Regions from separate parts of the Streptomyces sp. NPDC096324 genome, predicted to be linked through region 2. Evidence: riboswitches for the same ligand, from Rfam matches in the RefSeq annotation. Region 2 holds a riboswitch; each other region holds the start of a gene.
The links. Region 2 has a riboswitch for S-adenosylmethionine ahead of ACIQ7M_RS17795 (putative leader peptide). Riboswitches for the same ligand answer to the same signal wherever they lie in the genome.
Positions count from the first base shown of each region.

Region 1: another riboswitch for S-adenosylmethionine. It lies ahead of thrC (threonine synthase); the one in region 2 lies ahead of ACIQ7M_RS17795 (putative leader peptide).
Region 3: another riboswitch for S-adenosylmethionine. It lies ahead of ACIQ7M_RS12920 (aminotransferase class V-fold PLP-dependent enzyme); the one in region 2 lies ahead of ACIQ7M_RS17795 (putative leader peptide).

Region 1 covers NZ_JBIWFK010000007.1:187,771-191,038, forward strand. The annotation lists gene ACIQ7M_RS20740 (trehalose-6-phosphate synthase) at 1-403, opposite strand, end outside; gene ACIQ7M_RS20745 (glucosyl-3-phosphoglycerate synthase) at 482-1,426, opposite strand; SAM riboswitch class I at 1,632-1,788, shown strand; gene thrC (threonine synthase) at 1,806-3,104, shown strand; gene ACIQ7M_RS20755 (MoaD/ThiS family protein) at 3,101-3,268, shown strand, end outside.
Region 2 covers NZ_JBIWFK010000006.1:154,623-157,890, forward strand. The annotation lists gene ACIQ7M_RS17785 (hypothetical protein) at 53-343, shown strand; gene ACIQ7M_RS17790 (cell envelope biogenesis protein OmpA) at 524-1,315, opposite strand; gene ACIQ7M_RS17795 (putative leader peptide) at 1,428-1,493, opposite strand; SAM riboswitch class IV at 1,530-1,674, opposite strand; gene ACIQ7M_RS17800 (amino acid ABC transporter permease) at 2,314-3,268, shown strand, end outside.
Region 3 covers NZ_JBIWFK010000004.1:485,385-488,652, forward strand. The annotation lists gene ACIQ7M_RS12915 (Lrp/AsnC family transcriptional regulator) at 1-154, shown strand, start outside; gene ACIQ7M_RS12920 (aminotransferase class V-fold PLP-dependent enzyme) at 194-1,567, opposite strand; SAM riboswitch class IV at 1,755-1,871, opposite strand; gene trpD (anthranilate phosphoribosyltransferase) at 1,957-3,021, opposite strand; gene ACIQ7M_RS12930 (cytochrome bc complex cytochrome b subunit) at 3,190-3,268, opposite strand, start outside.

The sequences.
Region 1 (3,268 bases), on a different contig from region 2:
GCGCCTCGGCGAAGGCGCGGTTGTAGGTCCGGTACGACTCCCACTGGCGCCGGAACTCGGCGTCGAAGACCGGCTCCAGCGGGGTCTGGTAGAGCAGGTGGTGCACGAACCACAGCACGGAGTTGGCGATGCCGTTGTACGCGTCGGCGTGCGTGGCGGCGTCGATGGCCAGCATTCGTACGCCGTCCTCGTGGACTCCGCGCCGGACGGCCTCCCGGTCGCCGTCGCCGAGGGCGGAGCAGACCCAGAGGGCGCCCGCGTCCGGCCCGATCGCCGAGAGTCCCGAGACGAGACCGCCGCCGCCGCGTCTGGCGTGCAGCGAGTCGTCCTCCTGTACCTCGTAGGTGACCGGGCCGCGGTTGGAGGCGACCAGAATCCTGTGGGCACCGTGCGTTGAAGCCATGCCTCGAAACCTAGCCCCGTCTCGAAACGCTCAAACGCGCCCTTCGGCCGTATGCGATCGGCGGCCGTCGGCGCCGGACTACGCGGCTTTGCGCGTCTGGTACTCGGAGATTTCGCTCATCGGCGGCCTTTCCTCCGTGTCCACGGAGTACGTGCGCGGCCGGAAACCGTCGCGGTCGCGCTCGAACTGGGTGAGGGCGGGGCGGATCAGGTGCCCGCGCGCCAGCCGGAGCTGTGCGGTGCGGTAGATGGCGGCGGCCATGCGGCCGAGCGCCTGGCCGTCCTGGTGGCGGTGTTTGCGCACCCCGACGTCGACCTGGGCGAGGGCGTCGAGGCCCACCAGGTGCAGGGCGTCGACGAGCATGCCCAGTTCGACGCCGTAGCCGACGGGGAAGGGGAGCTGTTCGAGCAGCGAGCGGCGGGCCGCGTACTCGCCGCCGAGCGGCTGGACGAAGCCCGCGAGCTGCGGCCAGTGCATGTTCAGGAGCGGGCGGGCCATCAGCTCGGTGACCCGGCCGCCCTGCCCGCCGCCGCCGGCCAGCGGGCGGTCGTACATGGCCTTGACCAGGTCGACGCCGGGTTCGGTGAGCAGCGGGCCCACGATCCCGGAGACGAAGTCGGACGAGAACTCCTTGAGGTCCGCGTCGATGAAACAGACGATGTCGCCGCTCGTCACGAGCAGCGACCGCCACAGCACCTCGCCCTTGCCGGGCACGGCCGGGATCCGCGGGAGGATGTCGTCGCGGTGCACGACCCGCGCGCCCGCGGCGGCGGCGACCGCGGCGGTGCGGTCGGTCGAGCCGGAGTCGACGACGACGATCTCGTCGACGAGGGGCACCTGCTGCATCAGGTCGTGGCGGATGATCGCGACGATCTCGCCGACCGTCTCCTCCTCGTTGAGCGCGGGCAGCACGACACTCACCGTCGACCCGGTGACGCGTTTGGCTGCCATGATCCTGTGGAGCGGGCGGTCGGTCGCGGACCAGGAGCGTGTGCTCAGCCAGCTTTCGACTTCTCTCAGCACCGTCTGCGGCTCCTCACTGTCTGATCACACGCTCTCATCGGCGTGCCCGCTGCGGCCAGCGGCAGATCGATTGCCGTCGTCTCGCGGTTCGGACGACTATCTCAACTGTCCTGGCCTTCGGTTACAGTCTTGAACAACGCGCATGACCATCGCATGTCCTGGATCGTCGGCGCGTATCGTGTTCAACAGTTCAACAATCAAATACCGCTCATCCAGAGGGGCAGAGGGATACGGCCCGATGAAGCCCCGGCAACCCTCCAGCCGGTCTCGTACCGATCGATGTCGATCGCGTCGCGAGGCTCCCGGCTAGGGAAGGTGCCAAATCCGTCTCACGGCGAAGTGCGCCGTGAGGAAGATGAGGAGAAAGGGCCTCGCCTCCATGGCTGCGCAGACAGTTGCAAGCACCACGAACTCCGCGGACGCGGTAGACCTCGGACCGGCCGCGGCGCTTTCCTGCCGCGAGTGCGGACACCGCGTCCCGCTCGGTCCGGTCTTCGCCTGCGAGGAGTGTTTCGGCCCGCTGGAGATCGCCTACGACTTCTCGGCCTACGACACCGAAGAACTCCGCAAGCGCATCGAAGCGGGACCCGCGAACATCTGGCGCTACGCGCCGCTGCTGCCCGTCCCCGCGGACGTGGCGGACAAGCCGAACATCAACCCCGGCTGGACCAAGCTCGTCCGGGCCGACAACCTGGCCCGTGAGCTCGGCGTCGACGCCGGAAAGCTCTTCGTCAAGGACGACTCCGGCAACCCGACGCACTCCTTCAAGGACCGCGTCGTCGCCCAGGCCATCGAAGCGGCCCGCGCCTTCGGATTCACCACCCTCTCCTGCTCCTCCACCGGCAACCTCGCCGGAGCGGTGGGCGCCGCGGCGGCCCGTGCCGGCTTCCGTTCCTGCGTGTTCATCCCGCACGACCTGGAGCAGGGCAAGGTCGTCATGGCCGCGGTCTACGGCGGCGAGCTCGTCGGCATCGAGGGCAACTACGACGACGTGAACCGTTTCTGCTCCGAGCTGATCGGGGACCCGGCCGGCGAGGGCTGGGGCTTCGTCAACGTCAACCTGCGGCCCTACTACGCCGAGGGCTCCAAGACCCTGGCGTACGAGATCTGCGAGCAGCTCGGCTGGAAGCTCCCCGACCAGCTCGTCGTGCCGATCGCCTCCGGCTCCCAGCTCACGAAGATCGACAAGGGGCTCCAGGAGCTGATCAAGCTCGGCCTCGTCGAGGACAAGCCGTACAAGATCTTCGGCGCCCAGGCCGAGGGCTGCTCCCCGGTGTCCGTCGCCTACAAGGCCGGCCACGACGTCGTACGGCCGCAGAAGCCGGACACCATCGCCAAGTCGCTCGCCATCGGGAACCCGGCGGACGGCCCGTACGTGCTCGACATCGCCCGGCGTACCGGCGGTGCGGTGGAGGACGTGAACGACGAGCAGATCGTGGACGCGATCAAGCTGCTCGCGCGCACCGAGGGCATCTTCGCGGAGACGGCGGGCGGTGTGACCGTCGGTGTCACCCGCAAGCTGATCGAGAACGGCCTCCTGGACCCGGCCCTCACCACGGTCGTGCTGAACACCGGCGACGGCCTCAAGACCCTGGACGCGGTGGCCTCCGACACCGGGCTGACCGCGACCATCCGCCCGAACCTCGACTCCTTCCGAGAGGCTGGCCTCGCATCATGAGCGTCAACGTCCGCATCCCCACCATCCTGCGCACCTACACCGGTGGCGCCGCCGAGGTGACGGCCGAGGGCGCGACCCTCGCCGAGGTCATCAGCGACCTGGAGAAGAACCACACGGGCATCGCCGCGCGCGTCCTGGACGACCAGGGCAAGCTGCGCCGCTTC
Region 2 (3,268 bases):
GTGGACCCGCTCGGCGCGAGCTCCGCGCGCTGGGAATGCGTCGGTTCCGGTGATGGGACAGAGTGATGGCATGGGCCACCTGTGGATGACGTGGTCGCTCGAGGGCGTCGGATCGGCCGGCCAGAACGTCCCCGACGTGGAAGCGGCCTGCCGCTCTCTGGTCGGCTCCGTGGAGCGGTCCCGGCGTGCCTTCGAGACGACTGAGCCGTGGGAGGAACTCCGCGACTCGGCGGTGGTGCTCCAGGAGCGGATTCTCGGTCCGGGGCGCGAGGCCCTGGAGCAGGGCCGCCGGTGGACCTCCACGGTGAACGGTGTCAGCATCCTGCTGGTTCCGCGCGAGTGACCGGTCCGGGCGCGGGACCGGTGCGCGCGAGTGACCGGTCAGGGCGGGTGACCGGTCCGTGTGAGGGACTGTTCCGCGTGTGGGACTGTTCCGAGGGCCGGGCCGGTGGCCGTGGAACGGCGCTTGCCGTTCGTACGAGAACCACCCACCTGCCCGGCGCGCACGCTTCCGCCGGAAGCGTCAGACCTCCGTCGCGAGCGGCAACACGTCGTGCGCGTGCCGGAAGGCCGGGTGATCACCGAGACGGCGTACGTAGTCCAGGAGCCGGGGGCGTGAGCCGAGGGCGCGGGACCGGCCGAGACCGGTGAGCGCCGTCCACACGTCCACGTCCGCCGCCGTGAGGAAGTCGCCCAACACGTAGGCGCTTCCCCTGAGTTGGCAGTCCAGCAGGTCCAGGGCCGCCCCGAGCTCCGACGGCGCGGCGGACGCGGTGACATCGCGGTCCAGCAGATCGCGGAGGGCATCGATCTCTACGGTCAGGGACGGAGGACGGAGCGTGGACGGGCACGTCGTGGTGTGACCGGAGAGCAGCCCGGCGAGATCGCGGAGGATGGCGGGCGGGTGGTTGCTGACGATGCGTCCGCTCCACCGGTCGCACAGGGCGGGCGCCGTGAGCGGCCCGTCGAAGTGATGCTCGGTGGCCTCGTAGGCGCGGCGCAGTGAGGCGAAGGCGTCGGGTGTCCGCGCGGGGTCCGCCAGGAGTGTGGTGGCGACCGAGTCCCGCAGACCGAGCAGTCCGAGCGTGATGGCGATACGCAGCGAGAACGGACAACTGTGCGACAGATACAGCTCGTAGCGGTGCGGAGCCGGGTAGAAGCCGCCGGCGAGACCGACGCCGATGCGGCTGTCGACGCGGTGGGGGAGTGCGGACGAGGTCGTCGTCGGCTTGAGCCGAAGGGCCGAGGGGAGCGGAATCTGGTCACAGGGGCGTGAGTTGGCTGTGCTGGACGTGCGCGAAGCTGTCTCGGGCATGACTCTCCCTGGGGGACGACGGAAGCCACCGCCGCTTTGTGGGCATCGGCGGCCGGGATGCGGATTGATTGCGCTTGTCGCGCCGGTCCGGATCGAACGGACCGGCCGCGGATCAGTAAGCGCTGGAGACGCGCAGGAGGTCGATGTGCAAGCGCCTCGTCAAACCGCTCTTGGGCAATTCCCACCGGTCCTGGCTCAGGGCTCGCGAGACGCGAGACCACGCTTGCCCCGCCGCGCCGGCGGGACCCGGTCGTCACCCGGGGCACCCCGTCGCGGTGGAAGGGTTGCCTGTCAGCGGGCCGGGGCCGATGACCACTGGAGCGGGGTCTACCCGTACCGTGGCGCTGACAATCGTGACCGTCCATGCCAGTCTCGATTCGCCAAGTTGCGCCGTCAAGAAGGCCGTAAGCGCGGTCTCACCTGGTGGTCACCCGCATTGACTTTGTTTTCCGGACAGGCCTAACCTGCGGCGCACCACAGGATGCCTTTCGGCCGGAGAAGAAATGGTGACGGCGATGCACGGAGCTGACGGGACGGCCGCATGGCGGCGCCTCGGCCGCAATGTGCTCTGCGCCGACCGTGCCGTGGACCTGCTGCGTGTCAACAGCGCCCTGTGTAAGGGCAGCTGTCGCTCCCTCAGCCAAGGCTGACAGCCTCTCCGAGTCCTCGACGACCATGAACGCGCGGCTCATCCGAGCCGTCGGCGTTCTCCTCGTCGGCGCTCACGAACCGACGGCTCGTCCGCATTCTTCGCGATCACGAACCGACGGTTCCTCCGAGCCTGCGGCGATCGCGAGTTGAGGGTTCCGCCAGGTCTTTGACGACCACGCGCCGACCGGCTCCACCGGGCCCTCGGCGATCACCGCTGTCGCGAAACGCCCCTTCCCCGTCCAGCCCTCGTCCCACAGGGCCCGCGCATCGCCGTGTACCGAGCCGTCCCGCTCGGCGGTGCGCCGCCGCTCCGTGGTCCGGGGTGTCCGAATCCGCTGGAGTTCTCCATGAGTCAACCTCCCGGCGCCGCTGTGTCTTTCGGATCAGCACCGCCCGCCGAGGCGATCCCTCGCAACGACTTCTCCGCCGCGTCCGAACGTCCGGCGGCCCAGCGGGTCATTCCGCTCCGGCGGCCCGGGCGCTGGATCGTCACGGCCGTCGTGCTCGTGCTCGTCGCCCAGATCGCCCACGGACTGGTGACCAACCCCGTCTACCAGTGGGACCGCTTCCAGTACTGGTTCCTGCGCCCGACCATTCTCGACGGCCTGCTCATCACCCTCGAAGTCGCCTTCTGCAGTGCGATCCTGGGCCTGCTCGGCGGCGTCCTGCTGGCCCTGGCCAGGCTCTCCAGGAGCCCGGTGCTGCGCGCGGTGAGCTGGGTCTACACCTGGCTGTTCCGCTCGGTGCCGCTGATCGTGGTCCTGCTCTTCCTCTACAACTTCAGCGCGCTGTACCAGACGTTGAGCGTCGGAGTGCCGTTCGGGCCGGCCTTCTTCACCTTCGACGAGTCCCGTCTGGCGACCGACATGGCCGTCGCCGTCATCGGACTGAGCCTGAACGAGGCGGCCTACGCCTCCGAAGTGGTGCGCGGCGGCATCCTCTCCGTCGACCAGGGCCAGCACGAGGCGGCTTCCGCCCTCGGTCTGCCGAAGCGCTACCAGTTCGCGAAGATCGTCTTCCCGCAGGCGCTGCGTTCCATCACCCCCAACTACGTGAACCAGTTGATCGGCCTGATCAAGGGCACCTCGCTGGTCTTCTACGTGTCCCTGCTGGACCTCTTCGGCTCCGTGCAGAGCATGGGCAGCACCTACCCCGGCGACATCGTACCGCTGCTCCTCGTCGCCACCGCCTGGTACCTGATCCTCACCAGCGTCGTGTCCGTCATCCAGTTCTACGTCGAGCGGCACTACTCGCGGGGCGCCCTGCGCACGCTGCCGCCGACTCCGTTGCAGAAGGCGCGGA
Region 3 (3,268 bases), on a different contig from region 2:
GGTCCGGGTCCAGGCCCACGACGACCTGGCGGACGTGATCCCCGGCAAGATCAGCAAGATCCCGGGCGTCGAGGCGACGGACACGCACGTGGCGTTCCGTACGTACTCCCAGCACGACCTGGAGGCGGCGTTCGCGATCGGTCTCGACTCCTGACCGACGCGGCGCCGCCTCCGGGCGGGACTGCCGTGGGCGTCAGACCGCCGGGACGCAGCGGCCGTCCTCGGTGCGGTACTGCCAGCGCGCGCCGTCCCTGACGAGCTCGCGCACCGCGCGGACGAACCGCTCGACGTGCTCCTCGGGGGTGCCGGCCCCGAAGCTGACGCGGATGGCGTTGAGGGACTTCTCGCCGGGGGCCGCCTCGGGGGATCCGCACTCCCCCGCGGTCTCCGGGTCGCTGCCGAGCAGGGTGCGGACGAGCGGGTGGGCGCAGAAGAGGCCGTCGCGCACCCCGATGCCGTACTCGGCGGAGAGCGCGGCCGCGAAGTGCGAGCTGTTCCAGCCCTCGACGACGAAGGAGATGACGCCGACCCGCGGGGCGTCGTCGCCGAAGAGGGACAGGACGCGGACCTCGGGGACCTCGGCGAGGCCCTCGCGGACGGTACGGATCAGGTGCCGCTCGCGGGCGAGCAGGTTGTCGAAGCCCTCGTCGGTGAGCGCCTTGCAGGCCGACGCGATCGAGTAGGCGCCGATGACGTTCGGCGAGCCGGCCTCGTGGCGGGCGGCGCTGTCGTGCCACTCCACATCCACGCCGCCGTCCGCGCGCCGGGTGACCTTGCGGCTGGCCCCGCCGCCCGCGAGGTAGGGGTCGGCCTCGCGCAGCCAGTCGGAGCGGCCCGCGAGGACACCGGAACCGAAGGGCGCGTACAGCTTGTGCCCCGAGAAGGCGACCCAGTCGACGTCGAGGTCCTGGACCGACACCGGGTGGTGCGGGGCGAGCTGCGCCGCGTCGAGGACGATGCGGGCGCCGTGGGCGTGCGCGACGGCGGCCAGTTCCCGCACCGGCCACAGCTCCCCGGTGACGTTCGAGGCGCCGGTGACGCAGACCAGGGCCGGCCCGTACGGGTCGCGGGCGGCGAGGGCGCGCTCCAGGGTCTCGACGGCCTCGGCGGGGGTGCGGGGGGCGTTCAGGTAGGTCACCCGGGCGTCGCGCCAGGGCAGCAGCGAGGCGTGGTGCTCGGTCTCGAAGACGAAGACCTGGCAGTCGGCCGGGAGGGCCGCGGCGAGCAGGTTGAGCGAGTCGGTGGTGGAGCGGGTGAAGACCACCTGGTCGGCGGCGCGGCAGTCGAGGAACTCCGCGACGGTCCTGCGGGCGTTCTCGAAGAGGTCGGTGGAGAGCTGCGAGAGGTAGCCGGCGCCCCGGTGGACGCTGCCGTAGTAGGGCGCGTACGCGGCCACGTCGTCCCACACCCGCTGGAGGGCGGGCGCGCTGGCGGCGTAGTCGAGCGCCGCGTAGGTCACCTCGCCGCCGGTGACGAGCGGGACGGTGACATCCCGGCCGAGAACGGGCAGGGCCCCCGAAGAGTCACGGCAAACGGTCTGGTCGGCGGCAACGGTGGAAGCAGACATGGCGAGCTCCTGTGAGAGGCAGGCGAAATCACCGCGCGAGCAGGCTGCCCGGAGGCGGCGCTCAGCGCGGGAGAAAGGTGAAAGGGGTGTGCGGAGGCGGGGCTCGGCGCCCTAACGCATTCGCTTGCTCACAGAAGGCTCCCTCGAACGACCAGGACCCCTGGTGGTCCGCCCGGAGAGCGGGAGGGGTCCGCGCTTGCCGTAGGCCTCGCTGCCTACGACCTGGTCTTCACCCGGGGCACCCCGCCACGGACGGAGGGTTGCCGGACAGCCGGCCGGGGCCTGATGGCTGTCACTCATGACCTGGTACAGCATCTTGCCAGAGGATCTTCCCCGCGCAAGACGCGGTCCACGATCCGGACTGCGTCCCGCGCGGGGTCCCGGGTGGCTCAGGCGTTGCTGGCGGCCACCCAGCGCTCCAGGGTGCGCTTCGCGGCGCCGGAGTCGATCGCCTCGGCGGCCTTCTCCATTCCGGCGCGGAGCTGGTCGGCGAGCGGCGCGCCGGTCGGCGACAGCGCCACCAGGGCGGCCGCCGAGTTCAGCAGGACCGCGTCCCGCACGGGCCCCTTCTCGCCGTCCAGGAGGCGCCGGGCGACCTCCGCGTTGTACGAGGCGTCGGCGCCCCGCAGGGCCTCCACCGGGACGATGTCGAGCCCGACGTCGCGGGGGTCGAAGCGTTCCTCGGTGACCTTGCCGTCGCGGACGACCCAGACGTGGGAGCCCCCGGTGGTGGTCAGCTCGTCGAGGCCGTCGTCGCCGCGGAAGACGAGCGAGGAGTTGCCGCGCTCGGCGAACACACCCGCCACGATCGGCGCCATCCGGGCATCGGCGACGCCGACCGCCTGGGCCTTCACCCGTGCCGGGTTGGTCAGCGGTCCGAGCACGTTGAAGGTGGTCCGGATGCCCAACTGGCCGCGGGCCGCGGCCACATGACGCAGCGCCGGGTGGAACTTGACCGCGAAGCAGAAGGTGATCCCGGCCTCCTCGGCCACCTCGGCCACGCGCTTCACCGGCAGTTGGAGATTGACGCCGAGCTTCTCCAGGACGTCCGACGAGCCGGACGCGGAGGACGCGGCCCGGTTGCCGTGCTTGACGACCTTGGCGCCGGTGCCGGCCACCACGATCGAGGACATCGTGGAGATGTTGACGGTCTTCGCGCCGTCGCCGCCCGTTCCGACGATGTCGACGGTGTGTCCGGGCACCTCGATCACATTGGCGTGCGCGTACATCGCCCGGACGAGTCCGGCGATCTCCTGGACGGTCTCGCCCTTGGCCCGCAGGGCCACCACGAACCCGGCGATCTGCGCGTCGGTCGCCTCGCCGCGCATGATGCGGTCCATGGCCCAGGCCGTGTCGTCCGCGCTCTGGTCGCGGCCTTCGAGCAGTCCGTTCAGTACCGCGGGCCAGGAACGGCCCGCCGCGGTGTCGCCTCCAGCGGGGTTCACAGCGCTCATGGTCGCTCCTGGGTTCGTGGGTCACGCGGTCGCGGGTGACAGGTCGTGGGTGACGCGGGGTGGATCGCCCCGCACCACCGGGTGAGTCCACCCTATCCAGCCCGGGGGACGGCAAAGAGCCCCGTCCGTGTCATGGACGGGGCTCCAGCCGTGGCGAACAGCCGGGGATCAGTGGTGGCCGTGGCCGCTCGCGATCTCCTTGTACTCCTCGACGGTGGGCTTGGGGATCTGGCCTTCCTCCCCGTAG